Regions from separate parts of the Sphingosinicella microcystinivorans genome, predicted to be linked through region 2. Evidence: riboswitches for the same ligand, from Rfam matches in the RefSeq annotation. Region 2 holds a riboswitch; each other region holds the start of a gene.
What was found. A riboswitch is a leader RNA that binds a small molecule or an ion and turns the genes downstream of it on or off. The one in region 2 is predicted to bind cobalamin.
Positions count from the first base shown of each region.

Region 1: another riboswitch for cobalamin. It lies ahead of PE061_RS14525 (ribonucleoside triphosphate reductase); the one in region 2 lies ahead of metE (5-methyltetrahydropteroyltriglutamate--homocysteine S-methyltransferase).
Region 3: another riboswitch for cobalamin. It lies ahead of PE061_RS16015 (TonB-dependent receptor plug domain-containing protein); the one in region 2 lies ahead of metE (5-methyltetrahydropteroyltriglutamate--homocysteine S-methyltransferase).

Region 1 is NZ_CP116005.1:3,021,587-3,027,908, reverse strand. It holds gene gabD (NADP-dependent succinate-semialdehyde dehydrogenase) at 1-772, shown strand, start outside; gene PE061_RS14545 (hypothetical protein) at 979-1,446, shown strand; gene PE061_RS14540 (hypothetical protein) at 1,515-1,877, shown strand; gene PE061_RS14535 (anaerobic ribonucleoside-triphosphate reductase activating protein) at 2,100-2,759, opposite strand; gene nrdD (anaerobic ribonucleoside-triphosphate reductase) at 2,716-2,898, opposite strand; gene PE061_RS14525 (ribonucleoside triphosphate reductase) at 2,915-4,960, opposite strand; cobalamin riboswitch at 5,067-5,277, opposite strand; gene PE061_RS14520 (GlcG/HbpS family heme-binding protein) at 5,513-6,001, opposite strand.
Region 2 is NZ_CP116005.1:913,598-919,919, reverse strand. It holds gene PE061_RS04430 (MmgE/PrpD family protein) at 1-309, shown strand, start outside; gene prpC (bifunctional 2-methylcitrate synthase/citrate synthase) at 323-1,480, shown strand; gene prpB (methylisocitrate lyase) at 1,490-2,395, shown strand; cobalamin riboswitch at 2,447-2,667, shown strand; gene metE (5-methyltetrahydropteroyltriglutamate--homocysteine S-methyltransferase) at 2,907-5,240, shown strand; gene PE061_RS04410 (hypothetical protein) at 5,194-5,496, opposite strand; gene PE061_RS04405 (GntR family transcriptional regulator) at 5,747-6,322, shown strand, end outside.
Region 3 is NZ_CP116005.1:3,335,369-3,341,690, forward strand. It holds gene PE061_RS15995 (LysR family transcriptional regulator) at 1-839, shown strand, start outside; gene PE061_RS16000 (ABC transporter ATP-binding protein) at 791-1,492, opposite strand; gene PE061_RS16005 (FecCD family ABC transporter permease) at 1,489-2,454, opposite strand; gene PE061_RS16010 (ABC transporter substrate-binding protein) at 2,451-3,230, opposite strand; gene PE061_RS16015 (TonB-dependent receptor plug domain-containing protein) at 3,218-5,089, opposite strand; cobalamin riboswitch at 5,166-5,366, opposite strand; gene rpmE (50S ribosomal protein L31) at 5,468-5,698, shown strand; gene PE061_RS16025 (VOC family protein) at 5,735-6,160, shown strand; gene PE061_RS16030 (zinc-binding dehydrogenase) at 6,157-6,322, shown strand, end outside.

The DNA.
Region 1 (6,322 bases), 2.1 Mb from region 2:
CCGCAAGCTGTCGTTTACCGGCTCCACGGAGATCGGCCGCCTGCTGATGCGCCAGTCGGCGGACACCATCAAGAAGCTCAGCCTCGAACTCGGCGGCAATGCGCCCTTCATCGTCTTCGACGACGCGGACGTGGACGCCGCCGTCGCCGGTGCGCTTGCCTCCAAGTACCGCAACTCCGGCCAGACCTGCGTCTGCTCGAACCGGCTCTACGTGCAGGACGGCGTCTATGACGAATTCGTCGAAAAGCTCGCCAAGGCCGCCGCGAACCTCAAGGTCGGCAGCGGCCTCGACGCGGGCACCGAGCAGGGCCCGCTGATCAATGCCGCGGCCGTTGAAAAGGTGGAGGAGCACATCGCCGATGCAACCGCCAAGGGCGCGCGTATCGTCACCGGCGGCAAGCGCCATGCGCTAGGCGGCACCTTCTTCGAGCCGACCGTGCTCGCGAACGTCACGCAGGACATGCTCGTCGCGCACGAGGAGACGTTCGGGCCGCTCGCGCCCGTCATCCGCTTCGGCACCGAGGAAAAGGCCGTCGCCATGGCCAACGACACCGAGTTCGGCCTCGCGGCCTATTTCTATTCGAACAACCTCTCGCGCGTCTGGCGCGTCGCAGAGGCGATCGAGGCGGGCATGGTGTGCATCAACTCCGGCATCCTCTCCACCGAGGTCGCGCCCTTCGGCGGCGTTAAGCAGTCCGGCTTGGGGCGCGAAGGCTCGCGCTATGGCATCGAGGAGTATGTCGAGATGAAGTACCTCTGCCTCACCGTCTGAGGCGAGGGAAACATTTCGTCCGATAAGCGTTCAGGTTCAGTGCATTGACCCCAATGCATCACCTGGACGCCGGTCTCCCGAAGTGGGCCCGGCGTCTTTTTTAGGGTAGGCGCGAAACCGGCGCTCCGGCGCCTGAACCGCGGGTGATGCGCGGCTTCACCCGCGGTTCAGGCGTCTTATGGTCTCCTCGAAGGCAGGAGAAGGCTATGAAACCCATTCGAAAGGCAACCGCCGGCATCGCTCTTCTGCTGTCCGCGCTCGCGCTCGGCGGCTGCATGTCCGACGGATACGGCAGGGCCGGCGTTTCGGTCGGCCACGGCCACTATGATCGTTACGGATACGATTACCCCTATTATTCCGGCTACGGATACGGCTGGTACGATGGATATTATTACCCCGGTTCGGGCTATTACGTCTTCGACCGCCACGGAAAGCGCCACCGCTGGACGGCCCGCCAGCGCGACTACTGGGCGAACCGGGGCCACGACCGGAAGCCCTCATACGACCGGGACCGCCGGGACCGGGACCGCAATCGCTGGCGGGATCGGGACAGGGACGGCCCGCGCTGGAACAACGACCGGGATCGCCGCCCGAACTATGCGCGGCCGGACCGCGATCGGAACGATCGCAGACGGCACGATTCCGATGACCGCGCACGGGAAAGGCGGCGCTAGAGCCTGATTCAGCCGCCGGGAGCGGGCGGGGCAACGCGCCGTTAAGCCCGTTCCGGTAGAAAACCCGCGTGACCGACATGACGGATACGCATGGCCTCAAGGCCGCCGGTCTTGCCGCGATCGGCGGCATATTTCTCTGGTCTGCGACCGCCTGTTTGGGCGGGCGGCAGGAACCTTGGGATTCCGAGCTCTACTGGTCCGCCGCCTATCCGCTGGCGCTGGCGCTCTCGGGGCTGCTCGGTTTCGCCTTCCCCGACCGCCCGTGGCGCTGGGGCGCCTTGATGATCGTCAGCCAGATCGTCGTGCTCGCCGCTTCGGCGTCCGACCTTTCGATGCTGCCGCTCGGCCTCATCGTTCTGGCGTTCCTCGCGCTTCCGGCCATGGCGCTCGCGCAGGCCGGCGCCGGACTACGCCGCTGGGCCGCAAAATAGACGCCGCCGCAGGTCGTCTCCGGCCGCGATGCGGCGCCTGTGGTCGCTGAACTTCTCGCCGTCCCGGCGCGCGGTGCGAAAGCCGTTGACCTTCCACGGTTTGCACATCTTGCACCCGGCGCGCCTGTTCCTCGGCCTTCCGCGCTTGTGGTTCATTCGAAAGACCTCCACACATGCTAACCCGTTGGAACCGCGGCATACCCGAAAGCAAGAACGACTCCATCATTTTCTCTCAAGCAATGCCGCGTTCGTACACCCGGTCGCGCGGAACGGCTGAAGGCGGTGGTTGCGGACGCCCAGCGCGGCGAGGTCTGACGCGAGACGCGTCAAGGCGGCGCGATCCAGCAACGCATCGTGCACCGGCGTGCGGATATCGCAGGCGACACCGCTGGCGAGCACCCGGGCGAGGCTCGCTTTCGCCTTGATACCGCTGCCGGCGACAGCGGTGATCCGCCCGTAATCGTCGAAGGCGGCCTTGACGTCGAAACCGATCCAGTCGGTCAGCGGCAGCACCTCGGCAAGCCGTGCCGGATAGGGCCCGGCGGTGTGCAGGCCGATGCGGAAGCCGAGCGCGCGCGCCGCGCGCATCGCTTCCGGCAGCGCGGCCTGCAAGGTCGGCTCGCCGCCCGAGAACACCACGCCGTCGAGCAGGCCGCGACGAGACTCGAGGAACGACAGCACGTCGGTCCACGCCATGTCCGTCTCGGCATCTGGCGGAATGAGGTGCGGGTTATGGCAATAGCCGCAGGCCCACGGGCAGCCCTGGCAGAAGATCGTGGCGACGAGCTCGCCCGGCCAGTCGCATGTGGACAGCCGGGCAAGTCCGCCGACACGCAGTTCAGCGGAGCGCGGTGCGCGCTTCGCTGAAGAACCGGCGCTCATTGTGCTCGCCTTTCTTGCCCCGGTTGAACGAGGACACCGGGCGGTGATAGCCCATCACGCGGGTCCAGACCTCGCAGGGCTGACGCTCGTCGTCGCGCAGCGTGATTCCGGTTTCGCCGGGGTCGTTGCATTCGGTCATATCGGGTCTCCTTCCTTCAACGTGCGGCGGCCTGCCGCTTGGCTGCGAGTCGTTCGGCATCGCATTTCGGACAGAAGGCGTGCTCGCCTTCGAGATAGCCGTGGGTCGGACAGATCGAGAATGTCGGCGTCACCGTGATGTACGGCAGGTGGAAGTTGGTGAGGGCACGACGCACCAGCTTCTTGCACGCCGCGCCGGACGACAGGCGCGCGCCCATATAGAGATGCAGCACGGTGCCGCCGGTATATTTACGCTGCAATTCGTCCTGACGCTCGAGCGCCTCGAACGGATCGTCGGTGAAGCCGACCGGAAGCTGGCTCGAATTGGTGTAATAGGGGTTCTCGTCGGTGCCGGCCTGCAGGATGCCGGGGTAGCGCTTGCGGTCTTCCTTGGCGAAGCGGTAGGTGGTGCCTTCCGCCGGCGTCGCCTCCAGATTGAACAGGCTGCCGGTTTCCTCCTGGAATTCCCGGATGCGCGACCGCACGTGGTCGAGCAGGCGCACGGCGAAGGCATGGCCCCAGGGCGTGGCGATGGTCTCGCAGTCGGCAGTGAAGTTGCGGATCATCTCGTTGATGCCGTTGACGCCGAGCGTCGCGAAGTGGTTGCGAAGCGTGCCGAGATAGCGCTTGCTGTAAGGGAACAGCCCGCTGTCCATATAGTGCTGCACCACCTTGCGCTTGATCTCGAGGCTGTTGCGGCCGGTCTCAAGCAGCGTGTCGAGGCGCTGGAACAGGCCCGCCTCGTTGCCGCGACAGAGATGGCCGAGCCGCGCGCAATTGACGGTGACCACGCCGATCGAGCCGGTCTGCTCGGCGCTGCCGAACAGGCCGTTGCCGCGCTTCAGCAACTCGGTGAGGTCGAGTTGGAGCCGGCAGCACATCGAGCGGATCATGTTCGGCTTCAGCTCGGAATTGATGAAGTTCTGGAAATAGGGCAGGCCGTACTTCGCCGTCATCTCGAACAGGTGGTCGGCGTTCTCGCTGTCCCACGGGAAATCCGGCGTGATGTTGTAGGTCGGGATCGGGAACGTGAAGACGCGCCCCTTGGCGTCGCCTTTGGTCATCACCTCCATGTAGGCGCGGTTGATCATGTCCATTTCGGACTGAAGGTCGCCATAGGTGAAATCCATCTCCTCGCCGCCGACGATCGGCACCTGGTCGCGCAGGTCCTCCGGACAGATCCAGTCGAAGGTGAGATTTGTGAAAGGCGTCTGCGTGCCCCAGCGCGAGGGGACGTTGAGGTTGTAGATCAGTTCCTGAATTGATTGCAGCACCTCGCCGTAGCCGAGCCGGTCCTTGCGGATGAACGGCGCCATGTAGGTATCGAACGAGCTGAACGCCTGCGCGCCCGCCCATTCGTTTTGCAGCGTACCGAGGAAATTGACGATCTGCCCGACCGCGCTCGACAGGTGCTTCGGCGGACCCGCCTCGATCTTGCCGGGCACGCCGTTCAGCCCTTCGGTCAACAACATGCGCAGCGACCAGCCGGCGCAGTAGCCGGCCAGCATGTCGAGGTCGTGAATGTGGATGTCGCCCTCGCGATGGGCGCGGCCGACTTCCGGCGGATAGATGTGCGACAGCCAGTAGTTGGCGACGACCTTGCCGGAAAGGTTGAGGATGAGCCCGCCCAGCGAATAGCCCTGGTTGGCGTTGGCGTTGACGCGCCAGTCGGTGCGGTCGAGATATTCATTGATGGAGACGGCGACGTCGACCACCGTCTTCCGGTCCTGCCGCGCCTGTCCGCGCTTCTCGCGATAGACGACATAGGCGCGCGCGGTCGCGACATGGTCGGCCGCGATCAACACCTGCTCGACGATGTCCTGCACGTCCTCGATGTGCGGCGTCGAGCCGGCGAAGCGGTGCGCGATCACCTTGACCGCCTCATGCGTGAGTCGATCGGCTTCCTCGCCGCCGAACCCGCCGCTGGCCTGACCGGCACGCGCGATCGCGGAGCAGATCCTGCCGGCATCGAAGACGGTCGTCTCGCCGCCGCGCTTGACGATCGCCCGCGGCAATGCGGCGCGCAGGGAATTGCCTTGAGACAGATCGGACAGTTCAGACATCGGCACCCCACTGGGTTGGGGCAAGGCCGGGGCAGACGCCTGCGGGAAAACGGGTCGGCTCAAGCAGCCGGCCACCAGCAAGCGACCACCGGGACACCCCGCCCGAGGACGTTCATGGTGTCGCGGCAGGTCTCCTGGCTCGCGGGTCACAGCGGCTGTCTGGCCTTCCCGACGCTTGAACCTGCGTCAGTGACACGATCGACAGCGGCTCGCCGCTTACAGTTGCGGGGACAGCACCGGCCTTGCCCGAAGGCGCACCGGCTTCCCTTTTAACCCTTGATCTTGCGATTCAAAGGACCACGACCACTACATCTAGAGCACCGGCCGGGAATCATGTCAATATTCTCGATCACGGACGACACTGCCGCGGCGAACTTTTCACGTCGCGTTTGCCCTTCGGCAAACGCGTTATTCGCAACCCTGACCGAATGGGATAGCACTTAAACGGCTTGCTCGGATTCGCACCAGCGGATCCCGGTGAGCGGCAGCTGATGCGCCAAGCCTAAGCCAAGCAGCCACTCCGTACCACCAGCCGCGGCTAACGACTCCGGACTACGGCTCGATGCCGATGGCCGCCATCCCGGCACGCACGGCCTGAGCATCTTCCGCACCGCGGGCGCCGCTCGCACTGAACGCCCCCACGACCTGGCCGCCTCTTCGCAGCAGCAGCCCCCCATCGAACGTGAGCGCCCCCTCGATGGGCTGTATCCGCTGCGCCTTAACCGCAGCGGCATACTCGGCCGTGTGCATTCCGGACGTGATCGCCGTCTGGACCTTGTTCATCGCGATCTCGTAGTTCCGCGTAGGCACCTCGTCCATACGCCGTACATAGATCGGAGTGGCCTCGGCATCCGTGATCACGAAAGCGAGATTCCATCTGTTGCTGCGAGCCTCGGCCTCGGCGGCGTCCATCGCGACGCGGGCCTCCTCGAGCGTAATCCGCGGGGCGGGTGGTGTCTGCTGCGCCTGCGCGTGTAGTGGATTGGCGTCGGTCAGAGCCAGAAGGGCAATCGCGACGCCGTGCAGTGTTCCGAATCTCATGGCTTTTCTCCTTGACGGGCTGGTCCGTCTCAGACTCTGAAGCAGGTGCATTCCGAGCCTCCGCCGGTCGGCTGGGCACTGCCAACATACATAGAACGTGCGCCGGACGGAACCTCAGCGGACCGGAATAGACCTCGGTGGAATTGGCGCGCCCGGCAGGATTCGAACCTGCGACCCCAAGCTTAGAAGGCGTGTCAGACGGCGTTGCATGGTGTTGCATATCGTTTGAAGGCAAGCAATTCAGCCGTTCATGTTGTTCACTCTGTTGCATGTAGTTGCACGTCCTGTTACCTAATCCGTTACCTAAGGCAGAATAGGTAA
Region 2 (6,322 bases):
TATCACGCAAGGGGCAGCGACAAGGCGTTCGGCGGCAAGGTCGTCATCAGGATGAAGGACGGCCGCTCCATCGTCGACGAGCTCGCCCTCGCCGACGCGCATCCCGCGGGCGCCCGGCCCTTCGCCCGGCCCCAGTATATCGAGAAATTCCGAACGCTCGCGGACGGGATCGTCGAGCGTGCCGAGCAGGACCGCTTCATCGGCCTCGTGGAACGCCTGCCGCTGCTGAGTGCGGCTGAGGTGGCTGCGCTCAATTTCATCGTTCCGGCCGAACGGCTGGGGCCGGCCGCGCCGGCCGGCATCTTCTGAACCGGAGGGAATCATGGGAGCCCAGTTCAAGCCCAAGAAGTCGGTGGCGCTTTCGGGCGTCACCGCGGGCAACACCGCGCTCTGCACGGTGGGCCGCACCGGGAACGACCTGCACTATCGCGGCTACGACATCCTCGATCTTGCAGAGACGAGCGCGTTCGAGGAGATCGCGCACCTGCTCGTTCACGGGGAATTGCCGGCGTCTTCGCAGCTTTCCGCCTACAAGGCGAAGCTGAAGGGGCTACGCGGTCTGCCGCAATCGGTGAAGGAGGCGCTGGAAGCGATCCCCGCGGCTGCGCATCCGATGGACGTGATGCGCTCCGGCGTCTCCGCGCTCGGCTGCGTGCTGCCCGAGACGCACGACCATAACCTCCCCGGCACGCGCGACATCGCGGACCGGCTGATGGCCTCGCTCGGCTCGATCCTGCTCTACTGGTATCACTTCGCGCATCACGGCAGGCGGATCGCGGTGGAGACGGACGACGACAGCATCGGCGGACATTTCCTGCACCTGCTGCACGGGCGGCCGCCCTCTGCCAGCTTCGTGCGGGCGATGCACACCTCGCTGATCCTCTACGCCGAGCACGAGTTCAACGCTTCCACCTTCACCGCGCGCGTGATCGCGGGCACGGGATCGGACATGTATTCGTGCATCGCGGGTGCCATCGGCGCGCTGAGGGGCCCGAAGCACGGCGGCGCCAACGAGGTCGCCTTCGAAATCCAGAAGCGCTACGCGAACGCCGACGCGGCGGAAGCCGACATCCGCCGCCGGGTGGAGGCGAAGGAGGTCGTCATCGGTTTCGGCCATCCGGTCTACACGGTGTCCGATCCGCGCAACGTCGTCATCAAGCGCGTCGCGCAGGCGCTCGCCGACGAACAGGGCGCGCACCGGCAGTTCATGGTCGCCGAGCGCATCGAGCAGGTGATGTGGGATGCGAAGCGCATGTTCCCGAACCTCGACTGGTTCAGCGCCGTCTCCTATCACCTGATGGGCGTGCCGACGGCGATGTTCACGCCGCTGTTCGTGATCGCCCGCACGTCCGGCTGGGCGGCGCATGTCATCGAGCAGCGGCAGGACAACAAGATCATCCGCCCGTCGGCGAACTATATCGGGCCCGAGAATCTCGCCTTCGTTCCGCTCGCGCGGCGCGGCGAGAACCCGGCCGCATAAGGAGCGACAATGCCGTATCTGATCGCAGACGAATTGCCGAAGGAAAGTGCCGGGAAGCGGTTCCGCGCGCTTCTGGAGCGGCCGCAGATTCTCCGGCTTCCCGGTGCGCACAACGGCCATGCCGCCTTGCAGGCGAAGGCGGCCGGGTTCGAGGGGCTGTACCTTTCCGGCGCGGCGATGACCGCGAGCATGGGGCTTCCCGATCTCGGCATCATCACGGTGGACGAGGCGGCGTTCTTCATCCGCCAGATCGCGCGCGCGTCCGCCCTGCCGCTGCTGGTGGACGGCGACACCGGCTACGGCGAGGCGCTGAACGTGATGCACATGGTGCGCACGTTCGAGGAGGCGGGCGCGGGCGCGGTGCATCTGGAGGACCAGATCCTGCCGAAGAAGTGCGGGCACCTGAACGGCAAGAAACTCGCCGACGCGCATGACATGGCGGCGAAGGTGGCGGCGGCGAAAAGGGCCGCGCGGGACATGGTGATCGTCGCGCGCACCGATGCGGCGGGTGTCGAGGGCTTCGACGCGGCGGTGGCGCGCGCGAAGCTGTATGTCGAGGCGGGCGCCGACGCGATCTTCCCGGAGGCGCTGGCAACGCGCGAGATGTTCGAGGCGTTCGCGAAGGCGATGCCGGGTGTGCCGCTGCTCGCCAACATGACCGAGTTCGGCAGGACGCCGTTCTTCACCGCGTCCGAATTCGAGGCGATGGGCTACAGGATGGTGATCTGGCCGGTATCGTCCCTGCGCGTCGCCAACAAGGCGCAGGCGAAGCTCTACGCCGCCATCGCGAAAGATGGGGGAACGCACAACATGGTCGGCGAGATGCAGACACGGGCGGAACTTTATGAAGTTATCGGGCTCGAGGATTATGAAGCGCTGGATGCCTCGATCGTGAGGACGGTGCTGCCGTCCTGAAAATCATATAAAGATTTCTTTATATTCGTGTTGACATCCATGACGCGCGGGGTAGAGTGCACGGGTCGAGGTTCCCGACGGGCGCGAGCGCGCCGGGCTAAGACGGGAAGCCGGTGGCGTCCGCACGCGGACGGAATCCGGCGCTGCCCCCGCAACTGTAAGCGGCGAGCGGCGGTTCCTTCCATGCCACTGGCGCCCATCCGCGCCGGGAAGGCCGGAGCCGTCGCAGCGACCCGCGAGCCAGGAGACCTGCCTCGACGCGATACGTTTCCTCGGGCGGGGTGCCCCGGTGGATCGCGCGAGATGCCGCAGACGGCCCGCCGGCCCATGCGTTCGCGTGCCATCGGTGTGTCCGCCCAAACCGCAGGTGCGAGCCGATGACCCGTCCCATGTTCCCCGTCCGAATGAGCAGGCGCGCCGCGTCCGGCTGACGCGGCGCGCCATTTCCCGAGCACCATTTCCGAACACCAGCAACCGGCAGGCCGCGCGTCTCGTCGGAAGGAGATTTCCCATGCCCGTCTATGTCAGCAACCTCGGCTTTCCCCGTATCGGCGCGCGGCGCGAACTGAAGACCGCGCTCGAATCCTTCTGGTCCGGCAAGGCCACGCGCGAGGCGCTGCTCGGCACCGCGAAGGACCTGCGCGCCGCGACGTGGCGGCGCCAGCAGGCGCTCGGCCTCGACATCGTGCCGTCGGGCGATTTCTCGCTCTACGACCAGGTGCTCGACACCAGCGTGATGGTCGGCGCGATCCCGGCGCTCTATCGGCCGCTCGGCGCGCCGGAGTCGCTCGACGTCTACTTCGCGATGGCGCGCGGCACGCAGGCGGCGAACGCCGAAAACGGCTGCGCGCACGGCCACGGCCACGGTCATGGCGGCGCCGACGTGCCCGCGCAGGAAATGACCAAGTGGTTCGACACAAACTATCACTATCTCGTGCCCGAACTCGGTCCGCTGCAACGCTTCGCGCTGACCACGACGAAGCCGGTGGACGAATTCCGCGAGGCGAAGGCGCTCGGCATCCACACGCGTCCTGTCATCATCGGCCCGGTGACGTGGCTGCTGCTCGCCAAGCCCGCGCAGGAGGGATTCGAACCCCTGTCGCTGCTCGGCGACCTGCTGCCCGTCTACGTCGAGCTGCTGTCGCGGCTGCGCGATGCCGGTGCGGACTGGGTGCAGATCGACGAGCCCGCGCTGGTGCTCGATCTGGACGACGCGGCGCGCGCGGCGTTCCGTACCGCCTATGCCGAATTCGCCGAGCGCGTTTCGGGACTGAAGCTGATGCTGGCGACGTATTTCGGCGGGCTCGGCGACAATCTGGAGACGGCGGTCGGCCTGCCGGTCGCCGGGCTGCATGTCGATCTGGTGCGCGCGCCGGAGCAACTCGACGCGGTCGTGGGAAAGGCGCCCGCGAACCTCACGCTGTCGCTCGGCGTCGTCGACGGGCGCAACGTGTGGAAGACCGACCTCGCCGCCGTGCTCGATCGCATCGCGCCGGTGGCCGCGCGGCGCACCAAGCTGCTGATCGCGCCGTCGTGCTCGCTGCTGCACGTCCCCGTCGATCTCGACCTCGAAACGAAGCTCGATCCCGCGGTGAAGGACTGGCTGGCGTTCGGGGTGCAGAAGCTGGAGGAACTCGCGCTGCTCGGCAAGGCGCTGAACGGCGGGCGCGAAAGCGTGGGCGAAGCGCTCGCGGCGAACGCGGCCTCGATCGCCGCGCGGCGCGCCTCGCCGCTGGTCCGCGATCCCGCAGTGCGCGCGCGGCTGGCGGAGGTGGACGCGGGCTGGTCCGTGCGCTCGGCGCCGTTCGCCGAGCGCATCGCGGCGCAGCGGGCGATTCTCGCGCTGCCGCCGCTGCCGACGACCACCATCGGCTCCTTCCCGCAGACGGCGGCGGTGCGCAAGGCGCGCGCCGCGCACGGCAAGGGCGACCTTGACGACGCGGGCTACGACGCCTTCCTGCGCGAGGAGACGGAGCGCGCCATCCGCTGGCAGGAGGAGATCGGGCTCGACGTGCTCGTGCACGGCGAGTTCGAGCGCAACGACATGGTGCAGTATTTCGGCGAGCAGCTTTCGGGCTTCGCCTTCACGAAGGCGGGCTGGGTGCAGAGCTACGGCTCGCGCTGCGTGCGGCCGCCGATCATCTACGGCGACGTGTCGCGGCCGCAGCCGATGACGGTGGACTGGTGGCGCTATGCGCAGTCGCTCACCGAGAAGCCGGTGAAGGGGATGCTGACGGGCCCGGTGACGATCCTGCAATGGTCGTTCGTGCGCGACGACCAGCCGCGCGCCGACACCTGCCGCCAGATCGCGCTCGCCATCCGCGACGAGGTGCTGGACCTCGAGGCCGCGGGCGCGAAGATCGTGCAGATCGACGAGGCCGCGCTGCGCGAGGGGCTGCCACTGTGCCGCACCGACTGGCAGAAGTATCTCGATTGGGCGGTCGACGCCTTCCGCCTCGCGTCCTCGGGCGTGCGGTCGGAAACCCAGATCCACACGCACATGTGCTATTCGGAATTCAACGACATCATTGCCGCGATCGGCGCGATGGACGCGGACGTGATCTCCATCGAGACGGCGCGCTCGAAGATGGAGCTGCTGGATGCGTTCGCGACATCCGCTTATCCGAACGAAATCGGACCGGGCGTCTATGACATCCATTCCCCGCGCATTCCGACGCCCGGGGAAATGCAGCACCTCCTCCGTGCGGCGGGCGAGCGCTTGTTGGTGCGCCAGCTCTGGGTGAATCCGGATTGCGGCCTCAAGACCCGCGGCTGGGACGAGGTGAGACCGGCGCTCGTCAACATGGTGGAGGCTGCGAAAGCGGTACGCGCAGGAACCGGATGAAACCGGCGCCTTCAGCTCGCCGAAGGGGGCTGGTCACGGGAGCGAGGGCGGGCTGCGGGCCGTCATGGTCGAACCGCTGGCGATAGTCGTATGAGACATGGCCGCCGATCGCCGTGAACGTGGCGAAACCGGGATCGACGTTGGCCTGCGCCGTCAGGCCCAGCCGTTTGTCGTCGATGCGGTTGATCGGGTTGGAGAGGGCGACGCCCGCATCGTCGGCCTGATCGCTCGGGCGCGGCCCCAGCGGGCGGGCCATGCGAACGGGGTTGCGACCCGCCTAGGTCGCGCCGGGCGCAATAGGAGGCGCCATAGGAATTGATCATCACGAATCCCCCTGTCCGCTTATGTTATGGCAAAAATGCTATTGACATAACAGATGCTGTCAATGGCGTATCGAGGCCGTGCGGGCACCCTGTGTTTCGATGGGTTTCCGTTCGAAATCCGTCACCGCAGCGCCTGGGAACAGAAAGGTTGTGGGCTTGATCCGCGTCTGTCATATCAAGGTCATGACAGCTGCAACGCTTGCCGCGAGCCCGATTCGCAAGGCTGCCGCCGGAGAGGCCCGGCTTCATCAACAGGCCTATGACCGGCTGTGCGAGGCCCTGATGCAGGGCGAGTTCCAGCCGGGGCAGCAACTGACCTTCCGGACCCTGGCGGAGGCGCTGGGCGTGAGCGTGACCCCGATCCGGGAGGCCGTGACGACGCTTGCGACGCTGGGCGCGCTGCACGTGCATCCCAAGCGGTTCATCGAGGTTCCGCACATTTCCGCCGAAGCCTATCTGGAGATGCTGGATCTGCGCCGGCTGCTGGAGGGCCATGCGGCGGCGCGCGCGGCGGAGCGCATATCCGACAGCGAGATCGACCAGCTCATCGGCATCAACGAAGGGCTGATGCGGCAGGCCTTCGACGGCCGCCACCGCGACGCGATGCGCGAGAACCAGCGGTTTCACTTCGCGGTCTACCGGGCCGCGCGGTCACGCTATCTCCTCGAGGACATCGAGCGGCTGTGGCTGCTGATCGGCCCGTCGCTCAATGTCCATCTCGCCGAGGAATATTCGCGGGAGCGCGCGGTGCTGATCTCC
Region 3 (6,322 bases), 2.1 Mb from region 2:
CGGCGGCGGCGGCGCGGGTGAACGTCACGCAGCCGACGCTTTCCGCGGGCGTCGCCAAGCTGGAGCGCGAGCTCGGCGTGCCGCTGTTCATCCGCTCCGCGCGCCGCGTGGAGTTGACCGAGGCGGGCGCGCGCTTCCTTCAGCGGGCGCGCAACATCATGCAGGAATACAACGCCGCGCTCGGCGAGATCGGCGAGCCCGCGCGGCGGCGGGCCTTGCGGCTCGGCCTGCTGCACACGGTTCCGGCCAGCATCGGCGAGCGGCTCGTGCGCGACTGGCAATCCATTGATGGCGCCAATGGACTTGAGATCGTCGAGGGCAGCGACGCCGAGCTTGTCACGCGCCTCGATCAGGGCCGCGTCGACATGGCGCTAACGCTGATGCGTGCGGGCGCGGACAAATATGCGCCGGTCGCGGTCTGCGAGGAACCCTATCTGCTGATGATGCCGGAGGACCACGCGCTCGCGGGGCACGACCCGGTGCCGTCCGACGCGCTGCACAGCACGCCGATGGTCGTGCGCCGCCGCTGCGAGGTGCTGAGCGAGGTCAGCCGGCACTTCACGGGCCACGGCGTCCGCCCGCCGCTCGCTTACCGCACGGTGCAGGAGGAGCGCGCGCTGGCGATGGTCGCCGCCGGGCTCGGCGTCACGGTGATGCCCGCATCGTACAGCGCGCCGAGGATCGTTCAGCGCCGCCTGTCCGGCTTCGACCGCACGCGCACGCTCGCCGTGCTGCAAAGCCCCGTGGCGATGGCGCTGAGGAGCGATGTCGCGCGCATGACGTCGCTCATTCAGGAGGCGCTGCGCCGCCAGCCCGCGCCGTCGCGGGCGATGCCGTAGACGGCGGCGAGGTTCGCGTCGGTCAGCACGGCGGCGGGCGCGCCTTCCGCCACGATCCGCCCGCCCGCCATCAGCACGCAGCGGTCGCAATGGCCTTCCGCAAGCGCGAGATTGTGGAATGAGGCGAGCACGCCCGCGCCGCGCGCGGTCTCCGCGCGAAGCAGCGCCAGCACGTCGAGTTCGTGGCCGGGATCGAGGTTGGCGGTCGGCTCGTCGAGCAGCAGCCAGTCGGCGCGCCCGGCAAGCACGCGGGCGAGCAGCACCCGCGCCCGCTCGCCCGTGGAGAGCGTGTCCACGCGCCGCGAAGCGAATGCGGTTATGCCGACGCACGCCAGCGCTTCCGCCACGGCGTCCGCATCCGCACCCGACAGCGCGACGATGTCGTCCGCGCGCATCGGCCAGTCGACGCGGCGCCCGGCGGGCATGTAGGCGATGCGCCGCGCCCGCGCCGATGACGTCATGGCGGCGAGCGGTGTGCCGTCCGCCTCCACGGCGCCGTCCCCGGCGGTGAGCCCGGCAAGCGCGCGCAGCAGCGTCGTCTTGCCCGAGCCGTTCGGCCCGATGAGGCCGACGATCTCGCCGCGCGCGACCGCGATGTCGAGCGGGCCTTCGAGGTGCGGCCGCATGATGCCGGTTGCGACGAGGCCGTTCATGACTGCACCCCGCGCCGCGAGAGGATCAGCCACAGGAAGAACGGCGCGCCGAGCATCGCGGTGACGACGCCGATCGGCAGTGTCTTGCCGTTCAGGGGAAAGCGCGTCGCGATGTCCGCCGCGACCAGCAGCACGGCGCCCGCGACGGCGCTCGGCAGCAGCGCGGGGCCGGGGCGGTTCCTGACCAGCGGCCGCACCAGATGCGGGACGATGAGGCCGACGAAGCCGATGATCCCCGCCACGGCGACCGCGCCGCCGACGGCAATGGCGCTGCCGCCGACGATCCGCCAGCGCATCGGGCGCACGTCATGGCCGAGCGTCGCGGCGACGTCCTCGCCGAGCGCCAGCGCGTCGAGGCCGCGCGAAGCGGAGAACACAAGCGCGCTTCCGATCAGCATGGCGGGCAGGCCGACACCGACATGCGCGACGCTGCGGTCCGCGAAGGAGCCGAGCAGCCAGAACATCATGTCGTAGAAGGCGAACGGCGACGCGGCGAGCGCCAGCGCGAGGTTCATCATCGCGCCGCCCAGCGCCGAGATGGCGACGCCCGCGAGGATCAGTGTCGTCGAGGATGCGCCGCGCCCGGCGAGCAGCAGGAGCAGGACGAGCGCGATCAGCGCGCCCGCGATGCCGCCGCCCGCCATCGCGATCGTTCCCGAGAAGCCGAGGAAATAGCCCGTCACCACCGCGCCGAGCGCCGCGCCGGCGGAGGTGCCGAGGATGTCGGGCGAGGCGAGGGGGTTTCGGAGGAGACCCTGCAAGGCCGCGCCGCTGATGCCGAGCGCGGCACCGGCGGCAGCGGCGAGGACGAGCCGAGGCAGCCGAAGCTCCGTGAACAGCATCCGGGCGAGATCGGGGTCGCGAAGCAGCGCCGAGACCGGCACCTCGCCGACCAGCAGCGACAGCAGCGCGACCGGCACGAGCAGCGCCAGAAGCAGGACGGACAGCCGCGCCGCCGTCACCGGATCGTCTCCCGCAGGCGCGCGACATCGGCCGCGGCGAGCGGGCCGGGGCAGAGCCACGCGCGGCCGTCCACCTCGACATTGCGTGTTCCGGCGACGCGGACGGCACTGTCGATCCATTCCTGCGGCAGCGAATATTGCCCGCTGCGGTAGCGGCTGTGGATGAGGAGCGGCGGCGGCGCGGCGATCAGTCCCTCCAGCGACACGCGGCCCGTGGGCGTGCTGGTCTGCCGGATACCCGCATAGGTGAGCAGTTCGGAGCTGATCGAATCCGGGGCGGCGGTGAGCCCGCCCGCCGTGATCATCAGGCCCGTATGGCGCGGCGGCAACGGCGATCCCAGCCGTGCGTCCATCCAGCCGATCAGCGCCTCGCCGCGCGCCGGATGGCCGAGCGCGGCCGCCACGGTGCGGATGTTGGCCCGGAGGCCCGCGAGCGTCATCGGCGGCGGCACGTCGACGACGCGCGTGCCCGTCCGCTCGGCGAGCGCGCGGGCGAAGCGGTTCACCGCGCCGCCGGTGACGACCAGATCGGGCTTCAGCGCCGCGACGGCGCTGAACCTGCCGTCGTTGCCGTGCAGGCCGCGCGCTTTGGGGGCGAGCGGCGTCTCGTGCCGGTCGTGGCCGAGATAGGAGACGGAAACGAGCTGCCCCGGCTCGGCGAGCAGCAGCACCAGTTCGTCCGTGCAAAGCCCGAGCGAGGCGACGCGTGCCGGTGCGGCCTCCGCCGCCGTCGCGGCGAAGGCCAGCAGGCCGAGAAGGGCGATCAGCCGCCCCATTTCACCCGGATGCCGCCGAACGCGGAGATGCCCTGCGTCCGATATCCGTAGGCGTCCTCATAGGTCGCATCGAACAGGTTCTCGATGCGGCCGGTGAGTTCGAAGTCGCCGCCGAGCCTCACGCGGCCCGAAAGCGTGGCGAGCACATAGTCCTTCAGCGTCACGACGCGCGCCGGGAAGCTGTCGAAGTCCGTGTCCTTGCGATTGCCCACGTAGTTCGCCGCGAACGTCACCGAGGCGGCGTCGAAATCGGCGGTCGCGAGCAGGCTGCCGCTGTGGCGAGGCCGCCGGGCCTCGCGGAGCCGCGCGACACCCGCGAGCTGCGCCTCCCTGGCGTCGAGCCACGTGTAGCTGCCGCCGAGCGTCAGCCACGCGAGCGGCTTCGCGTCGAACGACGCTTCGATACCCCTCCGCTTGCTCTTGCCCGCCGCGTTGGCGACGCCCGACAGGAAGGTCGCGGAATCGAAGGTGGAGACGATCTCGTTCTCGAGATCGGCCTGGAACCACGTCACGTCCGCCGAGACCGCAGCCGTGCGATAGCCGACGCCCGCATCCCAGCCGACCGAGCGTTCCGGCCTCAGGTCCGGGTTGCCGACGAAGCTGCCGGGGAAGAAGCCGAACATCTCCGTGAAGGTCGGATCGGTGACGCCCTTGCCCGCGCTCGCGTGGACGGTGAAGCCGTTCTCCAGCGTGTAGCGGCCGCTCGCGCGCCACGTCGTCGCGTCCTTGAAGGCGTCGTTCTCGTCGCGGCGGACGCTCGCGCCGAGGGCGAGGCCGCCTGCGCTCAGCCCGTAGTCGAGCACGAAGCTGGTGCGGTCGCGCGAGACGCGCTGGTTGGTGCCGCCGAAATACTCGGCGTCGTCGGCAATGAAGCGCTGCGTGCGATGCTCGATCGCGCCGGTGACGCGGTGGCGGAAGGCCTCGCTGCCGAAGTCGATGCCGGTCTGGTAGCCGGTCTCGAACACCTCGGCGTCGGTGCGGTTCAGGAACGTGCCGCCGTCGCGGTTGATGTTGTCGGTGGTGACGAAGCTGCCGAAGATCTCGTGCCGCCAGCGGCCGTCCAGCGTGTCCACGCGCCCGAAGCCGCGCAGCGCGGTCGCGCGGATGCGCGTCGCGTCGCGCGTGTCGTCGCGCACGAAGACATCGTTGTAGCCGTCGAATTCGCTGAGCGAACTGGTGTGGCGCACGACGAGGCCGAGCTCGCCGTTCTCGATCGGACGCACCGAGGCCTTGGCGGAGAGCATCAGCGATTCATAGCCGTCGCGCTCCCTGATGCCGCCGCCGAAGCTGTCGATGCCCTTTGTATCGTACCAGCTCGATTGCACGACGATGCCGCCGCGCTCGCTGCCGATGCCGGCGCCGCCCGCCGCGTGGACGGTGCCGAACGAGCCCGCCTCGGCGCTGCCGAAGATGCGCGTGCCGTCCGCGGGCTCCGCCGTTGTGACGGATACGACGCCGCCGATCGCCTCGGAGCCCCACAGCGCCGACTGCGGCCCGCGCAGCACCTCGGCGCGCGCGATGCCGTCCGAGGGCAGGGTTTCCCAGCGGAACTCGCCGGAGGTGGCGGGGTCGTTGGCGGCGATGCCGTCGACGAAGACGAGCGTGTGGTTCGCCTCCGCGCCGCGGATGCGCACCTGCGTCTGCGCGCCCGTCGGGCCGGACCGCGCCACGGAGACGCCCGGCGACAGGCGCAGCACGTCGACGAGCTGCGGCAGCGCGACCGCCTCGATGGCGGCGCCGTCGATCACGGTCAGCGCGCTGCCGGTCTCGCCGTAGGCGACCGGCTCGCGGGCCGCCGAGACGATCAGCTCGGCATCGCTCGCGATGGCGGCGGATGAAAGAAGAAGTGCAACAATCATAATGTCCTCCATGACCATGTTCTCACATCGTCACAGCGGGCATGACTGCTCGCACGCGATCGGCTGGACCCGGCCGGGCGTGGACGACAGACATGGCAGGTTTCCTGGCTTGCGGATCGCCGTCTTGATGCCGCCTTCCCGGTCGGGCCCGCGAAGGGCCGTTCCAGTGGCATCGTGGCATCGAGACTAGCCGCCTACAGTTGCGGGCACAGCGCCGGTTTCGGACCGGCTTCCCTATTCTCCCCGTTGCCGGGGCACCATGTCATCCGCGGGCCATAATCGCTTGCCGCGCGGCTTGCAAGTGGCGCGCGTGTCGGCTATTGGCGCCGCTTTCCCGGCGGCTGGTCGGAAACCAGCGGCAGAAGACGGAGCAGTCCAGTGAAGCAGAACATCCACCCCGACTATCACACCATCACGGTGCAGATGACGGACGGGACCACCTACCAGACGCGTTCGACGTGGGGGAAGGAGGGCGACACGCTGCTCCTCGAAATCGACCCGACGACGCACCCGGCATGGACCGGCGGCGCGCAGAAGGTGCTCGACACCGGCGGCCGCGTCGCGCGCTTCAACAGGCGCTTCGGCGGTCTCAGCCTCGGCAAGAAGTAAGCCCCGTGCGGCGGCGTCTCGCCTGAGCGCGCCGCCGTGAACGGACTTGTCCATCACATCGACCTCAACGCCGGCGATCTCGCGGCGTCGAAGCGCGTCTACGGCCTGCTGCTGGACGCGCTCGGCTACACGTGCGTGCGTGACGACGGCGAGTGCGAGTGGGACATACGCTCGCCCGCCGGCTTCGCCTCGATCGGGCTGAAGCAGGCGCGGCTCCCGGACCACGCGCATCAGCGCTACGCCCCCGGCATCCATCACCTCGCCTGGTCGGTGGACAGCCGCGCCGAGGTGGACCGCATCCACGCCCTGCTCCGGGACGCCGGAATCCGTATCCTCGATGCGCCCGCGCTCTATCCCGAATATTCGGCGGACTATTACGCCGTGTTCTTCGAGGACCCGGACGGCATCAAGCTCGAGGTGCTGAATGCGCCGGGCTTCGCGGCCCCGGGCCGCAATCCGTGAAGGCATGGGTCTGCCACCACCTGAGCGAGGACCGCTCCGGGCTGCGCTTCGAGGCCGCGTGGCCTGACGCGCCGTCGCCCGCGCCGGGCGAGGTGCGCGTCGCGCTGAGCGCGGCGGCGCTCAACTTCCCGGACCTGCTGATGCTGTGGGGGGGATACCAGT